4 regions of the Kitasatospora sp. NPDC001119 genome follow, and region 4 is predicted to be linked to each of the others. Evidence: riboswitches for the same ligand, from Rfam matches in the RefSeq annotation. Region 4 holds a riboswitch; each other region holds the start of a gene.
What was found. Region 4 has a riboswitch for cobalamin ahead of ACWDD9_RS32345 (CoA-acylating methylmalonate-semialdehyde dehydrogenase). Riboswitches for the same ligand answer to the same signal wherever they lie in the genome.
Positions count from the first base shown of each region.

Region 1 (4,138 bases), on a different contig from region 4:
GAGGTGGTCACGTATGACCGATCCGACCAAGTCCCCCGCCGGCGCCGCGTCCGGCGAGCCGATGGTCCGCGCCGAGAACGTGCACAAGTCGTACGGCCTGGTCGAGGTGCTCAAGGGCATCGACCTGGAGGTCAGGCAGGGCGAGGTGTTCTGCCTGATCGGCCCGTCCGGCTCCGGCAAGTCGACCTTCCTGCGGTGCATCAACCACCTGGAGAAGATCAACGGCGGCCGCCTCTGGGTGGACGGCGAGCTGGTCGGCTACCGGCAGAAGGGCGACCGGCTGCACGAGCTCAGGGACCGCGAGGTCGCCCTCAAGCGGCGCGACATCGGCATGGTCTTCCAGCGCTTCAACCTGTTCCCGCACATGACCGCCGTCGAGAACGTCATGGAGGCGCCGGTCCAGGTCAAGGGCGAGAGCCGGGCCGACGCCCGCGAGCGCGGGATGGCCCTGCTGGAGCGGGTCGGCCTCGCCGACAAGGCGAAGAACTACCCCTCGCAGCTCTCCGGCGGCCAGCAGCAGCGCGTGGCGATCGCCCGCGCGCTGGCCATGAAGCCCAAGCTGATGCTCTTCGACGAGCCGACCTCCGCGCTCGACCCGGAGCTGGTCGGCGACGTCCTCGACGTCATGCGCGGCCTCGCCGAGGAGGGCATGACCATGGTGGTCGTCACCCACGAGATGGGCTTCGCCCGCGAGGTCGGCGACGCGCTGGTGTTCATGGACGGCGGGGTGGTGGTCGAGTCCGGCAACCCCCGCGAGGTGCTCACCGACCCGCAGCACGAGCGCACCAGGGCCTTCCTCTCCAAGGTGCTCTGAGCCCGTACGCCCGGCGCCCGGCAGGTCACTCCTGCCGGGCGCCGTCGTTTTCCCCGCCCGGGTAATAGGCTGGAGGCAGTCAGCCCGTTACCGACCCCCCTGGAAGGACCCCTGTGGAGCTCGCCGCCTACGCCGATCTCGCCGTCCGGCTGGTGAACACCGAGGAGCCCGAGCGCGGCACCGACTCGCTGACCTCCGTGGAGGCGGTGCGCGGTCTCTTCTCCGACTCCTCGCGGGCCCGCTCGCTCGCCGACGAGTCCGACGTGCCCCGGCTGCGGGCGGTGCGGACCCGGCTGCGCGGGGTCTTCGAGGCCGCCGCCGGCGGGGACGAGATCCGCGGCGTCGACCTGCTGAACAGCCTGCTGATGGAGTACCCGGTCAGCCCGCTGATCTCCGGGCACGACTACCTGGACGACGCCGGGCGGCCGCGCTGGCACCTGCACCTGGCCGACAACTCCCCCACCGCCACCGCCCACTTCAGCGCGGTCGCCTGCATGGGCCTGGCCGTCCACCTCACCGAGCTGGGCGCCGACCGGCTCGGCATCTGCCAGGCCGCGCCCTGCCGCAACGCCTACCTGGACACCTCGACCAACCGCTCCCGCCGCTACTGCTCGGACCGCTGCGCGACCCGCGCCAACGTGGCCGCCTACCGGGCCCGCAAGCGCCTGGAGGCGGAGGCGGCGGCCCGGGCGTAGCGGCCCGCTAGACCTCCTCGACCCAGGCGCCGAGCCGGCGGGCCAGGCCCGGCACCCGGGCCAGCCGCGGGGTGAGCAGCAGCCGCTCCAGCCGGCGCCCCGGCGCCAGCCAGACCGGGCTCGGGCGCAGCCGCAGCAGCACCCGGCCGAGCACCAGCTCGTCCGGGACGGCGCCGTAGCTGCGGCTGTCGCTGTCCACCGGGCGGTTGTCGGAGAGCAGCCACCAGCCCGTGGCCCGGCGCTCGGCAGCCCGCTTCACCACCAGCAGGTCCTGCTGGAAGGGGTGCCGGAAGACCACCACCGCGCCGGGCCGGATCGGCGCGCCGTAGCGGACCAGCAGCCGGTCGCCCTCGCGCAGGGTCGGGACCATCGACGGCCCCGCCACGTCGACCAGCCCGAACGGCAGCGCGCCGCCCGGGCCGCGCTCCCCCGCCCCGGCGCCCTCCGCTCGCGTGCTCCGCGCCACGACTCCTCCTCCCGCCCCCGCTCGCGCCCCCAGTCTGCCGTACGGACCGCCGTCCGTCCGATGTCCGGATTGCGCCGGTTCCCGGTCCGTCTTTCGCCCTAGGCCCACCGCCCGATCGCGAAACCGGGAGGGCGGAAGGGTAATCTCGGGCGCGGGAAGACGATCTAAGGAAGGACTCCCATGTTCTCTCGTCTGTTTGCACCGCGCGCCACCGTCCACGCCCACTGCGACCTGCCCTGCGGCGTCTACGACCCCGCGCAGGCCAAGCTGGAGGCCGAGTCGGTCAAGGCCACCCAGGAGAAGTACCAGGCCAACGAGGACCCGCACTTCCGCGCCCGCGCCGTCATCATCAAGGAGCAGCGCGCCGAGGCCGTCAAGCACCACATCTCGGTGCTGTGGAGCGACTACTTCAAGGCCCCGCACTTCGAGAAGTACCCGCAGCTGCACCAGCTGATCAACGACACCCTGAAGGCCGCCTCGGCCGCCAAGGCGTCCACGGACCCGGCCACCGGCCAGGCCCTGCTCGACCTGATCGCCCAGGTCGACAAAATCTTCTGGGAGACCAAGCAGGCCTGAGCCTGACGCGTCGCCACCCGACCGCCCCCGTCCGCACCGCCGGACGGGGGCGGTCGTGCGTTCACGTCCGACCCGGCTCGGTAAGGGTTGCCTGCCCTGAGTGGCTGTTATGCTGCCAGGGCGTCCGAGGGGGAAGTCCGGTGCGAATCCGGCGCTGACCCGCAACGGTGAGCACGGCCCGTACCCGCCCGTACGGCCGCGCCAGCCCGATCGCCCTCGGCCGCCGACCTCCCGACAACTCGCCGCGGACTGCGAGGGGAACGGCGCCCCGGCACGCCCCCGGCCCGCGCCCGCCCCGGCGCGCTCCCGGCCCGAGGCAAGGCGCACCCGTGAACCGCGCACCCGTCAACCGTGCAGTCGGCCCGCCCGCCCGCCGAATACCCGTCGTCCCGCTCGCCGCCGGACTCGCCGCCGCCCTGCTGCTCTCCCTGGTCTGCGGGGTCGCCCTCGGCTCCTCCGGGCTCGGCCTGCCCCGGGTGCTGCGGCTCCTGGGCGCCGGGCTGACGGGCGGCCGGCTGGACGCGGACGAGGCGGCCGCGTACGCGATCGTCTGGGAGATCCGGCTGCCGCGCACCGTGCTGGCCGCCGTGGTCGGCGCCGGGCTGGCCGCCTGCGGGGTCGCCGTCCAGGCCCTGGTGCGCAACGCGCTGGCGGACCCCTTCGTGCTCGGCATCTCCTCCGGCGCGGCCGTCGGCGCCAATGCCGTGATGCTGTTCGGCGCCTTCGCCTCGCTCGGGGTGTGGGCGATCTCCGCCTCCGCCTTCGGCTCCGCGCTGGCCGCCATGACCCTGGTCTACGTCACGGCCCGCACCGCGTACGGGCTCACCCCGCTGCGGCTGGTGCTCACCGGCACCGCGCTGTCGTACGGCTTCTCCGCCGCCACCACCCTGATGGTCTTCGCCGCCGACCGCGGCGAGGCCGCCCGGGACGTCATGATGTGGCTGCTCGGCAGCCTCGGCGGCGCCACCTGGGGCAAGGTGCCGATCGCCGCCGTCACCGTGCTGGCCGGGCTCGCCTACCTGGCCTGCACCGCCGGGCGGCTGGACGCGCTCGCGATGGGCGACGAGACCTCCGCCTCGCTCGGCGTGGACCCGGACCGGCTGCGCCGCGAGCTGTTCGTGGTGACCGCCGCCGTCACCGGCACCGTGGTCGCGGTCAGCGGGGCGATCGGCTTCGTCGGGCTGCTGATGCCGCACCTGGCGCGGATGCTGGTCGGCGCCGGGCACCGCCGGGTGCTGGTGGTCGCGCCGCTCGCCGGGGCGCTGCTGCTGGTCTGGGTGGACATCGCCTCGCGCACCCTGCTGGCGCCCGCCGAACTGCCCGTCGGGGTGTTCACCGCGGTGCTCGGCGTGCCCGCCTTCCTGGTGATGATGCGCCGCCGCGGCCAGGCCTTCGGAGGTGCCCGGTGACCGCGACGACCGACCCGACCCCGGTGCACGCCCAGGACCTCGCCGTCGACGGCGTCTCGGTGGAGCTGGCCGGCACCCGGCTGGTCCACGAGGTGAGCCTGGCGGCCGCCGCCGGACAGGTGGTCGGGCTGATCGGCCCCAACGGCAGCGGCAAGTCGACCCTGCTGCGCTGCGTCTA
Region 1 is NZ_JBSFKI010000019.1:26,274-30,411, reverse strand. Features, by position in the region: gene ACWDD9_RS23530 (amino acid ABC transporter permease) at 1-17, shown strand, start outside; gene ACWDD9_RS23525 (amino acid ABC transporter ATP-binding protein) at 14-814, shown strand; gene ACWDD9_RS23520 (CGNR zinc finger domain-containing protein) at 928-1,509, shown strand; gene sodX (nickel-type superoxide dismutase maturation protease) at 1,517-1,879, opposite strand; gene sodN (superoxide dismutase, Ni) at 2,156-2,551, shown strand; cobalamin riboswitch at 2,619-2,757, shown strand; gene ACWDD9_RS23505 (FecCD family ABC transporter permease) at 2,881-3,960, shown strand; gene ACWDD9_RS23500 (ABC transporter ATP-binding protein) at 3,957-4,138, shown strand, end outside.
Region 1: linked by a shared signal. The riboswitch ahead of ACWDD9_RS23505 (FecCD family ABC transporter permease) and the one ahead of ACWDD9_RS32345 (CoA-acylating methylmalonate-semialdehyde dehydrogenase) in region 4 are both predicted to bind cobalamin.

Region 2 (4,138 bases), on a different contig from region 4:
CACGTCGAGCAGTCTTCCCCTTGTACCGGCCTTCTGTCACATCCGGTTGTCCGTACGACCGGGCGACCGCCGGTGGCACCTCCGCAAGATCGGGCAACAACGGCAAACCGCCTGGCCGGAAACGTGTGACCTGCCCATGCCACGGGGGGCGGCCCGGTTGCCGGGAATGCTCGGGCGGTCACCGTGCGTACGGGTGGGGGGTAAGGGGTCGGGCCAAATATTGCTCCTGACAGCCGAGGGGCCCGTACGGGGGCGTTTCGGCCCGGCGACGCCCGGCAGGACTGTCCAGCCCGAATCCGGACGGATGGCGGGCGGGGTGATCGGGATCGAGCCGCACCGGAAGTCGGCCGGGCCGACTTTTCACGCGGGCCCGGAGGAATGGGAGGAACGTTCATTCTCGGACGGGGGGAATCGCGCCGGGAAAAGCGGCGGGGACCAGCCGAAAACGCCCTCGCGCACAGGGGGGGTGGTTGAGGGGCCAGGGCCGGTCTTCGGACTCGCCTCTGCGGGGCGAACGACGGGAGTCCGAAGACAGGTCCTAGAGCAGCGGGGTGAGCCAGCGGCGGAGGAGTTCGGTGTAGCGGTCGGGGGCGGTGTTCCAGAGGGTGGCGTGGTCGGCGCCGGGGAAGGGCTGGAGGCTCACCACGTCGCGGCGGGCGGCGGCCAGCTTCTCGGCGGCGCCGAAGGGCGCGATCCGGTCCCCTGGGCTGTGCAGGAGGAGGGTCGGCACCCGCAGGTCGGTGCCGTCGGCGATGCGGCCGAAGTCGGCGAGGTCGACCCCGGTGCGGCCCTCGGCGGCGAGGGCGCCGAGCTCGGCGGCGACGCCCTGGAAGCCGGCCCGGGCGGCGTCCCGGCGGGCGGAGGCGGGCAGGTCGAGCACGGGCGAGTCGAGGATCAGACCGCGGACGGCGTGCGACCAGGCGGAGCGGGCCACGGTCTGCAGCACGATGGTCGCGCCGACGGACCAGCCGTACAGGATCACCTTGCCCGCGCCGCTGTCGAGCGCCAGCCGTACCGCCGCCTCGATGTCGCGCCACTCGGTCTCGCCGAAGTGGCTGAGCCCGTCCGGGGAGGCGGGGGCGCCCCGGTCGCCGCGGTAGGTGACGGCGAGGGCGGGCAGGCCGAGCCGGTCGAGGACGGGGAGCACCGGGAGGGTCTGCCGGCGGTCGTCGCCGGGGCCGTGCACCAGGATCACCCAGGTGCCGCGCTTGCCGTCGAGCCGCCAGGCGGGGAGGGCGCCGAGCTCGCCGTCGGCGGTGGTGTCGGCGAAGGCCAGGCCGAGCGCCTCGGTGGGGTCGCCGAGGTGGACCCGCGGGGTGAAGCGGACCTCCGTGCCGGGGACGAGGGTGCCCCGGTCGGCGCGGACCAGTCGGCGGGTGACGCCCTGTTCGTCGGCGTGCAGCACCTCCTCGACGACCGCGTGCCCGCCGTCCGCCCACTCCACCGCCCAGCGGCCGGGGCGCAGGCTCGCGGGGCCGCGGGTGAAGGTGACCCGGCCGGCGGCGAGGGCGCGGACCTGGACCGGCCCGGACTCCTGGACGGCGGTCACCGGACGGACCATCCGCTCGGAGGCCCGGCGGCCGACCACCAGCACGGCGGCCCCCACCGCGGCGGCCGCCACGACGGCGGCGGTTCCCCAACGCATCTCGCTCCCCGCTCTGTTGTTCACGGACGTCGTTCACGGACGTTCTTCACGGACCGGACGGTGTTCGAGCCCCAGTTCACCGGCGCTCCGCCCGACCGGCCACCGGGCTGGGCCGTCCGGGTCACCCGGCGGGCGCTCCCGGGGCGCTCAGGGCAGTACTCAGGGGGTGCCGGTGGCGGGGGTCGGGGCGGGGCCGCGCCGGGCGATCCGACCGGGCGTCAGCGGCGTCCCCGTGTGACCAACCCCTCCGTGACCTCGGTTGACTCCCGGTTCGGGCCCGTGATGGGATCCTGGGGCCAAACGGAGGCATGGAGAGGAAGCCGGTGGAAGTCCGGCGCGGTCCCGCCACTGTCACCGGGGAGCACGCTCGGAACATCGCCACGGCGGGCCGTCGACGGCCGCTGGAAGGCCCCGGGGGTGCGTTCGACCCGGAAGCCAGGAGACTCTCGCCGCCGTCACGTCGATCCAGGGCGCGGACCCTGAGTGAGGACACGCACGCGATGCAGGCTGCCCCGCCCGGCCGGACTCCGAGCTGCCCTCCGCCGTGCGGCCGATGACCCCGCGCGCGCCTTCCCCCGCTCCGCGCCCGCTGACCCGAGCCTCGCGCCCGCTGGCCCGCGCCGCCGTGTTCGCACTCGGCGCCGCCGCGGGCTACGCCGCCGACGCCCGCTTCGCCGACCCCCGCCGGGGCCACCCGGTGGCCTTCTTCGGCAGCGCCGCGACCCGGCTGGAGCGGCGGCTGTGGCGCGACGACCGCGCCGCCGGGGCCGGGTACACCGCGCTGTGCGTGGGCGCGGTCGCGGCGGGCGCGTTCGCCCTGGACCGTACGGTGGGCCGGCGCCCGCTGGGCCGGGCGGCGCTGGCGGCGGCCGCGACCTGGACGGTGCTTGGCGGCACCTCGCTGACCCGGGAGGCCCGCACCATCGGCCGCTCGCTGGCCGCCGGCGACCTCGCCGCCGCCCGGGAGCGGCTGCCGCACCTGTGCGGGCGGGACCCGAGCGCGCTGGACGGGCAGCAGATCGCCCGGGCGGTGGTCGAGTCGGTGGCCGAGAACACCGCCGACGCCGTGGTGAACGCGCTGACCTGGGGCGCCCTGGCCGGCACCCCCGGCCTGCTGGCCTTCCGCGCCGTGAACACCCTGGACGCCATGGTCGGCCACCGCTCGCCCCGCTACGCCCGGTTCGGCTGGGCCTCGGCCCGGCTGGACGACGTGGCGGGCTGGCCGGGCGCCCGGCTGACGGCGCTGCTGACGGTGGCCGCCGCCCCCGAGCCCCGGACCGCCTGGCGGGTCTGGCGGCGCGACGGCTCCGCGCACCCGAGCCCGAACGCGGGCCAGGCCGAATCGGCGTTCGCCGGCGCGGTGGGCGTCCGACTGGGCGGCACGCTGCGGTACGGGGAGCGGGTGGAGCACCGGCCCGTCCTGGGCGCGGAGCTGCGGCCGGTGACGGTGGACGACATCGAGCGGGCCTGCGCGCTCTCCCGGCGGGTGGGCGCACTGGCGCTGGGTACGACGGTCGCGGGGCACGTCCTGCTGCGGGCACTGCTGAAGAAGAGGGGACGGGCATGAGCAACGCACTGCTGGTCGCGGGGACGACCTCGGACGCGGGCAAGAGCGTGGTGACGGCCGGGATCTGCCGGTGGCTCGCCCGCCAGGGCGTGCGGGTCGCGCCGTTCAAGGCGCAGAACATGTCGCTCAACTCCTTCGTCACCGCCGACGGCGCCGAGATCGGCCGCGCCCAGGCGATGCAGGCGCAGGCCGCCCGGGTGGAGCCGGAGGCGGCGATGAACCCGGTGCTGCTCAAGCCGGGCGCGGACGGCCGCAGCCAGGTGGTGCTGCTCGGCCGGCCGGTGGCCGAGGTCGGCGCGCTGGACTACCGCGAGCGCAAGCCCGTCCTGCTGGAGCGCGCCCTGGAGTGCCTGGCCGACCTGCGCGGCCGCTACGACGTGGTGGTCTGCGAGGGCGCGGGATCGCCCGCCGAGATCAACCTGCGCGACCGCGACATCGCCAACATGGGCCTGGCCACGGCCGCCGCCCTGCCGGTGGTGGTGGTCGGGGACATCGACCGCGGCGGGGTCTTCGCGGCGATGTACGGGACGCTGGCGCTGCTGTCGGCGGAGGACCAGCGGCACGTGGCGGGCTGGTTCGTCAACAAGTTCCGCGGCGACGCGCGGCTGCTGGCGCCCGGGCTGGAGATGCTGCACGAGCTGACCGGCCGTCCGGTGCTGGGCACGCTGCCGATGCTGCCCGGGCTCTGGCTGGACGCCGAGGACTCGCTGGACCTGTCCACCGTGGCGGACCGGGCGGACGGGCCCGGGCCGCTCGGCGCGGACGTGCTGCGGGTGGCCGTGGTGCGCTTCCCCCGGCTGTCCAACTTCACCGACATGGACGCGCTCGCGCAGGAGCCGGGCGTGCTGGTCCGCTGGGCGACCAGGCCGGAGGAGCTGGCCGACGCCGACCTGGTGGTGCTGCCCGGTACCCGGGCCACCGTCGCG
Region 2 is NZ_JBSFKI010000012.1:164,715-168,852, reverse strand. Features, by position in the region: gene ACWDD9_RS17435 (alpha/beta hydrolase family protein) at 539-1,645, opposite strand; cobalamin riboswitch at 1,960-2,090, shown strand; gene ACWDD9_RS17430 (cobalamin biosynthesis protein) at 2,199-3,212, shown strand; gene ACWDD9_RS17425 (cobyric acid synthase) at 3,209-4,138, shown strand, end outside.
Region 2: linked by a shared signal. The riboswitch ahead of ACWDD9_RS17430 (cobalamin biosynthesis protein) and the one ahead of ACWDD9_RS32345 (CoA-acylating methylmalonate-semialdehyde dehydrogenase) in region 4 are both predicted to bind cobalamin.

Region 3 (4,138 bases), on a different contig from region 4:
GCCACCAGTACGCGGCGATCCGCCGGAGCCAGGACTGGCCCGGGCCGGAAGCCGTGAGGCGGACGCCGACCAGGACCACGGTCTCGGTGCCCGCGTCGGCCAGCCTGGTCAGCTCGGCCGACAGGGACGGGTCCGCCAGCTGCAGGAACGCGATCGAGGCCCGGTGCGACGCCGCCGCCCGGAGGAGTTCGTCACGACGGACGGCCTCCCCGGCCGACATGCCGACCAGGACCACGGCACTGCGGCGGGCGGGGGCATCAGGGGCGGGGGAGGTCATGGCGTCGTCCTTTCGTGGAGCAGTCCGTTCCACCGGATGTGCGGCCTGTCGTGCCGGGGGTGCCGTTCCACGGTGACGTCGACGCCGTAGACCTCCGCGATCGTGCGCGAGGTGAGCACCTCGGAGCCGGGCCCGTGGGCGACCAGCCGGCCGTCGAGCAGGACGGCGACCTCGTCGCAGTAGGCGGCGGCGAGTTCGAGGTCGTGGAGCGCGGCGACCGTGGTGATGCCCAGCCCGCGGACGGTTTCGAGGAAGCCGAGTTGGTGGCGCAGGTCGAGGTGGTTGGTGGGCTCGTCGAGCAGCAGCACGTCGGGCTCCTGCGTCAGCGCCCGCGCGAGCTGGACCCGCTGCCGCTCGCCGCCCGACAGCGTCGGCCAGGACCGGTCGAGCAGGTGGCCGACGTCGGCCGCGGCGACGGCGTCGGCGACCACGGACCGCTCGTGGGCGTCGGCGGCGGTGTCCGTCGGCACGGGCCAGCGGCCGCGGTGCGGCGTGCGTCCGAGCTCGATGACCTGACGGACCGGCAGCGACAGCCGGGTGTCCGCCTGCTGCTCCATGAAGGCCACCCGTCGTGCCCGCCGGCGGGCCGTGAGCGCGTGGAGGTCCTCGCCGTCCAGCAGGACCCGGCCCGCGCTCGGCCGGGTCAGTCCGGCGACCGCGCGCAGCAGGGTGGTCTTCCCGGCGCCGTTGGGCCCGAGCAGGCCCGTGATCCGGCCGGGGCGGAAGGCGATCGAGACCGCGTCCAGCAGGGTGGCTCCGCCGACGCGGACACCGAGTCCCTCCGCGCGCAGCCCGACAGGCGTCGTCGTCACTGCGCCCTCCCGTCGGCCCGCCCCTGGCGCCACAGCAGCCAGGCGAAGAACGGCGCTCCGAGCCCGGCCGTGACGACGCCGACGGGGATCTCCCGGTCGGGGAGGACCGAGCGCGCCACGACGTCGCTGCCCACCAGGAGGGACGCGCCGACCAGCGCCGACACGGGCAGCAGGAGGGCGTGGCGCGGGCCGCAGACGAGGCGGACCACGTGCGGGACGACCAGGCCGAGGAACCCGATGACGCCGGTGTTGGCGACCAGGCACGCGGTCACCAGCGCGGCGGTGGCGACGAGGACCCAGCGGGTGCGCTCGACGTGGACGCCGAGGGAGCGGGCGGCGGTCTCGCCGAAGGCGAAGGCGTCCAGGTCGCGGGCCGAGGAGGCCAGGACCGTGACACCCACCAGCGCGACCGCCAGCAGGAAGACGGCGGTGGGCCACCGCACGCCGGCGACCGAGCCCAGCGTCCACTCCATGACACCGCGCGCCGCGTCGCGGTCCCCGAGGACCATCACCACGAACGAGGTGTAGGCCCCGCACATCTGGCCGACCGCGATGCCGGCGAGCACGGTCCGGGCGGTGGGCAGCGACCGGGTTCGGGCGCCGGCCAGGGCCAGGACGACGACGGCGGCGAGCAGGGCGCCGGCGAAGGCCGCCGTCGCCACCGCGCCGGTGCCCACGGCGCCGGACACGCCGACGCCGAGGACGATCACGGTGACCGCGCCGGCGGCGGCTCCGTCCGAGATCCCGAGCAGGAAGGGATCGGCCAGGTCGTTCCCGGTCAGGGTCTGCAGCACCGCGCCGCAGACCGCGAGGCCGGCGCCGGTGGCGGCCGCCCCCAGCACCCGGGGCAGCCGCAACTGCCAGACGATCTGGTCGTCGAGCAGCGTCACAGGAGGGTCGCCCAGCCCGAGACGGCGCGCCACGACCTCGATCACCGTTCCGACCGACTCGTGCTGCGAGCCCACGGCCAGGCCGAGGAGCAGGGTGCTCAGGAGCAGGGCCGCGGCGACGGCCAGGGCCGCCGTCGCGCGGCCCGGACCAGCGGGCCGCGCGACGGGGTGGGGCGCGGCGGTCATGAAGCCGGGTGCAGTCGGCCCAGCCCGTCGGACACCCGGGCGGCACCGTCGGCGAGCAGCACACCGGGGGTCGACTCGGAGAACGGCACCGTCACGAAGGCCTTGCGCTGTACGGCGGTGAGCTTGCTCAGGACCGGGTCGTTCTCCAGGTAGTCGATCTTGGACTGGGCGGTGTCCCAGTCGGCGTCCGCGACCACGATGGCGTCCGGGTCCGCCGCGACGACCTTCTCCCAGCTCACGTTCTGCCAGCTGCCGGGCAGGTCCCCGAAGACGTTGCGGGCGCCCACGGCGTCGAGCACGAGTTGGGGTCCGCCCTGGCCGGCGCCGACGAACGGAGTCTTGGTGTCCGAGTCGAACCACAGGACCTTCAGGCCCTTGCCCGCGGCCGTCGCCGTGAACTGCGCCAGCTGCTGCTCCTGCTGTTGCTGGATCGCGGCGGCCCGCTCCGGGACGCCGAAGACCTTGGCGACGTCGTTCAGCTCGCCCCACGCCGCCTGCCAGGTCGTCGGCGGCACCTGGTTCTTGTCCGAGCAGCCGAACGGGGACAGGTACGACGGGACGCCCTGGCCGCGCAGCTCCTCCCGGGTGCCCGCGACCTTGTCGGTGAACGCGCTGGAGTAGGAGGCGTACAGGAAGTCGGGACGGGCCGCGAGGAGGTTCTCCTTCGTCGGGTACTTCTTGGAGAGCACCGGGACGGAGTCGTAGGCGGCCTTCCACTTCTCCGGGACGGAGTCGTCGAGGTAGGCGGTACCGGCCATGCGGGACTGCAGCCCGAGGGCCAGGGCCACCTCGGTGGCACCCTGGTTGAGCGTCACCAGCCGCTCGGGCGGCGCGCCGACCGTCACGGTGGTCCCGCAGTTGTCCACGCTGACCGGCGCGGCACTCCCGGTCGCCCCGCCGGACGCGACGGGCGCGGGGGCGCCCGCGCAACCTCCGACCACACCGACGAACAGCAGGGCCGCGACGGCCCGGCCGACACGTGTCGGACCTGTGGGACGTACGGGACGTACAGGACGTACAGGACGTACGGGACGCATGGAGCGCGCGGAGCGCATGGAACGTATGGATCGGACCGGATGCGGGTACGGCTGACCGCTGGGCACGTGTTCTCCAAAACCCTCGTGGAACATGTCGCGCCGTGGCCGGTCTCCTGGCTTCCGCATCAACACGCCGCGACCGACCTTCCCGAGCGGCTCTCCCAGCCCGCCCAGTGGCCCTGACCGCTGGCGAAAGCCGGTCAGCGAGGGCCGCGGAACTCCGCGGCAACAGTGGCGAGGGCCGCACCGGACTCAGACCGGTTTCCCGAACACCACGGCGATGGCACGGTATCAGGCGTGGTCAGGTCGGTGGCGACCGGCCGGTGGGATGATCGTTTGGATCGTTCCCGGGGACGGGGGAGGGAGCGGCCACGGGGGTCGGCCGGCTCCGGAGGGACGGGGGATCACCCCGGAAGGCGGAAGAAGGAGCGGTAGAGCGGCAGCTGCTCGGCGAGCATGTGGATGCCGGGGTGGGTGGCGAGGCCGAGGGCGGCGGCGGTGCGCAGCAGCGGGGTCTCGGCGGGCGTCATGATGATGTCGGCGACCAGCGCGCCGGGCGCCAGCGGTGCCGGGTCGAAGGGGAGCGGGTCGGCCGGGTCCAGGCCCAGCGGGGTGGCGTTGACCGCGAGGTCGACGCCGGAGGGCGGGCGCGGGGCGGCGGCCACGCGGCCGGGCCAGCGGGTGCCGAGCCGCTCCAGCAGGGCGTCCACCCGGCCCCGGTCGGGATCGGTCACGGTGAGTGCGGCGGCCCCTTCGGCGAGCAGGGCGGCGGCGATGGCGAGCCCCGCGCCTCCGGCGCCGGCCAGTGCCACCCGCAGCCCGGCCGGGTGGTACCCGGCGGCGGCCAGGCCCCGGACGAACCCGGCGCCGTCGAAGTTGTCGCCGTACCAGCGGCCGTCCGGCTCGCGGCGCAGCGCGTTGGTGCTGCCCAACAGG
Region 3 is NZ_JBSFKI010000024.1:584-4,721, forward strand. Features, by position in the region: gene ACWDD9_RS27435 ((2Fe-2S) ferredoxin domain-containing protein) at 1-277, opposite strand, end outside; gene ACWDD9_RS27440 (ABC transporter ATP-binding protein) at 274-1,089, opposite strand; gene ACWDD9_RS27445 (FecCD family ABC transporter permease) at 1,086-2,165, opposite strand; gene ACWDD9_RS27450 (ABC transporter substrate-binding protein) at 2,162-3,031, opposite strand; cobalamin riboswitch at 3,289-3,494, opposite strand; gene ACWDD9_RS27455 (shikimate dehydrogenase family protein) at 3,607-4,138, opposite strand, start outside.
Region 3: linked by a shared signal. The riboswitch ahead of ACWDD9_RS27450 (ABC transporter substrate-binding protein) and the one ahead of ACWDD9_RS32345 (CoA-acylating methylmalonate-semialdehyde dehydrogenase) in region 4 are both predicted to bind cobalamin.

Region 4 (4,138 bases):
TCGAGGGTCGCGCGGATCTCCGCGAGGCCGCGTACGGTCGCCCACAGGGCGACGGGACGGGGGGCGGGGACCGGCGCGGGCGCGGGCTCCAGCCATTCGTCGCGGAACAGCAGGGCGCAGTCCAGCCCGCAGCCCTGGGCGCCGTCGGCGCCGTGGCAGGTGGCGCCGGCCAGGGCGACGGTGCCCGACAGGCGCCGCACCCGGTAGTGGTCGTCGATCATGCGGCGCACGATGCGCTCGACCTGGTAGACGCCGCCGCAGAACGACCACTGGCTGCCGGTGAACCACAGGCCGCGGTGGCGGTCCTTGGCGTCGAGGGTGGCGCGCACCGCGGCCTCGTCCTTCACCCGGACCCAGTCCCCCTCGGCGAACCGGGAGGGCCGGCCGGGCGCCGGAACGTCGGCGCGGCGCTCGCGCAGGCCCTCGCGGGCGATCCTGGCGCGGCGCACGACGCCGAGTGGGGGAAGGTCGCGCAGGGGCAGGTTCTTGTACTGGCACCGGTTCGCGGCGGTTCCGCAGAGCGGCTCCGCGGTATGGGTGAACCGTGATTCCTCAACGGCCATCAGTGAAATCCCATCGGGTCGGAGATATCGGCACAGGCTAGCGCACCCGGTCTTTTACGCGCTGGCTCGTCGGACCCTACCGGCGCCATGTCGAAAGAAATAACACTAGACGCACTAAGAGCCCCATGGGGTGAAACATCGCCGTTCCCGGGGAATTCTGGTCAGGGTCCGTGTTCATGTGCGTGTAATGTTTCCATCGTTGTCGGGGTGGAGTGGCCGAGTGGCTAGGCGGCGGCTTGCAGGGCCGTTCAGATGGGTTCGATTCCTATCTCCACCTTTTACTTCCGAGTTCTTTCGAGACATTTCGATCCGTGTCGAAAGGCGCGCCCGGAACAGGACGAGCGGTGCGGTCACCTGGGGCTCCGGGGCACATCACCCGGCGAAGGGAACGCTCATGTCCACCTCCCCCAGCGGCTCGGCCGCCGCGCTGCGCGCCGTCCAGGTCGCGGCACCGGGTGCGGCCCCCGAGCTGGTCGAGGTCCCCCCGCGGGAACCCGGTCCGGGAGCCGTGCGGATCACCGTGGAGGCGTGCGGGGTCTGCCACTCCGACCTGCTCATCGCCGGCGGCCTGCTGCCCGGCAGCACCTTCCCGATCACCCCGGGGCACGAGATCGCCGGCCGCGTCGACGCCCTCGGCGAGGGCGTGGAGGGCTGGCGGGTCGGCGACCGGGTCGCGGTCGGCTGGTACGGCGGCAGCTGCGGGCACTGCGACGCGTGCCGGGCGGGCGACGGCCTGCACTGCGCGCGGGTCGAGATCCCCGGCGTCGCCTATCCGGGCGGGTTCGCCGACTCCGTCGTCGTCCCGGCCGTGGCCCTGGCGGCGGTCCCGGACGAGCTCACCGCGGTCGAGGCGGCGCCGCTGGCCTGCGCGGGGGTGACGGTCTTCAACGCCCTGCGCCGCTCCGCCGCACGGCCCGGGGACACCGTCGCCATCCTGGGGATCGGCGGACTCGGCCACCTGGGCGTCCAGTTCGCCGAGAAGATGGGCTTCCGTACCGTCGCCATCGCCCGCGGCCAGGAGAAGGGGCCGCTCGCGCTCCGGCTCGGCGCCGCCCACTACATCGACAGCACCGCGGGCGATGTCGCCGAGGCCCTGCGGCAGTTGGGAGGTGCGAAGGTGGTCCTGTCCACCGTCACCAACGCGCCCGCCGTGGTGGCGACGATCGACGGGATCACCCGCCGGGGCGAGCTCGTCATGGTCGGACTCCCGGCGGAGCCGCTGGAGCTGAGCGCCCTGCAGTTGATCCAGGGCGACCGGAAGGTCTACGCGCACTCCTCGGGCATCGCGGTCGACACCCAAGACACGCTGCGCTTCGCGGCGCAGACGGGGGTGCGGGCCTGGGTCGAGGAGGTGCCGCTGGAGCGGACCGCGGCGGCGGTGGAGAAGATGGCGGCCAACCGGGCCCGCTTCCGCATGGTCGTCACCACCGGCCGCTGAGCGGCGGTCATCGGAGCCGGCCCTCGGAGCCGGCCCTCGGAGCCGGTCCCTCGGGGTCGGCTCCCGGCGTGTCCGGGCAGGTGGACGGGGGTGAGCGGCCCTCCGGCGGCGCGGCGCGGGCGCGTACCCCTGGACTTACTAGGACGTCCAACTATATGGTCGACGGCAGGTCCGCGGTGTCAGGGAAGCCGGTGTGAGTCCGGCACGGTCCCGCCACTGTGACCGGGGAGTCCGTCCTCGCAGATGACGGCCACTGGCAGCCAGCCGGGAAGGCCTGAGGGCGTGCGGTGATCCGGGAGTCAGGATACCGGCCGCGGGTGGTTCGTGTTTTCCACGAGGATGGAGACGACACACATGACTCCGGGCTGCTTCCGTTCCACCGCGCCTGGCTGTCCCGTGCCGACGACCGCCGGGGCGCCCGCGCCCTGACGTACCGTCACACCGCCGTACGCCCGTGCCGAGGGGTGCACCACCGTGCGCCCGCCGACCGGCGGCGGCCTCCATTCCTCCTCTCCCCACCCCTGTCGAGAGTAGGAACCGATGGTCCGAGAACTGACCCACTTCATCGCCGGCAAGCCCACCGCCGGCACCTCCGGCCGCTTCGGCGACGTGTACGACCCCAACACCGGCCGGGTGCAGGCCCGGGTGCCCCTGGCGAGCCGCGCCGAGGTCGAGGCGGTGATCGCCGACGCCGAGCAGGCCCAGCCCGCGTGGGCCGCCTGGAACCCGCAGCGGCGGGCCCGCGTCCTGCTGCGCTTCCTCCAGCTCGTCGAGCAGGAGAAGGACGAGCTGGCCCGGCTGCTCTCCGCCGAGCACGGCAAGACCGTGGCCGACGCCCACGGCGACATCCAACGCGGCCTGGAGGTCGTGGAGTTCGCCGCCGGCATCCCGCACCTGCTGAAGGGCGAGTTCAGCGACAACGCCGGGACGGGCATCGACGTGTACTCGATGCGCCAGCCGCTCGGCGTGGTCGCGGGCATCACGCCGTTCAACTTCCCGGCGATGATCCCGCTCTGGAAGGCCGCGCCCGCGCTGGCCTGCGGAAACGCCTTCGTGCTCAAGCCCTCGGAGCGTGACCCCTCGGTGCCGCTGCGGCTGGCCGAGCTGTTCCTGGAGGCCGGGCTGCCGCCGGGCGTGCTCAACGTCGTCAACGGTGACAAGGAGGCCGTGGACACCCTGCTGGAGGACCCGCGCGTCCAGGCGCTCGGCTTCGTCGGCTCCACGCCGATCGCCCAGTACGTGTACGCCACCGCCGCCGCGCACGGGAAGCGGGCGCAGTGCTTCGGCGGGGCCAAGAACCACCTGATCGTGATGCCGGACGCCGACCTCGACCAGGCGGCGGACGCGCTGATCGGCGCCGGGTACGGCTCGGCCGGGGAGCGCTGCATGGCCATCTCGGTGGCCGTCCCGGTGGGGGAGGCGACGGCGGACGCCCTGGTGGCGAAGCTGGTCGAGCGGATCGGCGCGCTCAAGGTCGGGCGCTCGGACGACCCGGCGGCGGACTTCGGACCGCTGGTCGGCGCCGACGCGCTGGCGCGGGTGCGCGGCTACCTGGACCTCGGGATCGAGGAGGGCGCCGAACTCGTCGTCGACGGACGGGACTTCCGGCTGGCCGGGCACGAGGACGGCTACTTCCTCGGCGCCTCGCTGTTCGACCGGGTCACGCCCGGCATGCGGATCTACCGGGAGGAGATCTTCGGGCCGGTGCTCACCGTGGTGCGTGCCGCCGACTACGAGGAGGCGCTGCGGCTGCCCAGCGAGCACGAGTTCGGCAACGGGGTGGCCATCTACACCCGGGACGGCGACACCGCCCGGGACTTCGCCCGGCGGGTGAACACCGGCATGGTCGGGGTCAACGTGCCGATCCCGGTGCCGATCGCCTACCACACCTTCGGCGGCTGGAAGCGCTCCGCGTTCGGCGACCTCAACCAGCACGGGCCGGACTCGATCCGCTTCTACACCCGCACCCGCACCGTCACCTCGCGCTGGCCCTCCGGGGCCAAGGAGGGCGCGAGCTTCACCATCCCGACGATGGGCTGAGGCGCGCCGTGCACACCCATCTGACCGACGACCAGCTCGCCATCGTCGCGACCACCCGGGACTTCGCCCGCGAGCACCTCGCCCCGCACGCCGTCGC
Region 4 is NZ_JBSFKI010000032.1:47,105-51,242, reverse strand. Features, by position in the region: gene ACWDD9_RS32360 (hypothetical protein) at 1-563, opposite strand, end outside; tRNA gene ACWDD9_RS32355 (tRNA-Cys) at 770-840, shown strand; gene ACWDD9_RS32350 (alcohol dehydrogenase catalytic domain-containing protein) at 958-2,001, shown strand; cobalamin riboswitch at 2,148-2,331, shown strand; gene ACWDD9_RS32345 (CoA-acylating methylmalonate-semialdehyde dehydrogenase) at 2,542-4,041, shown strand; gene ACWDD9_RS32340 (acyl-CoA dehydrogenase family protein) at 4,050-4,138, shown strand, end outside.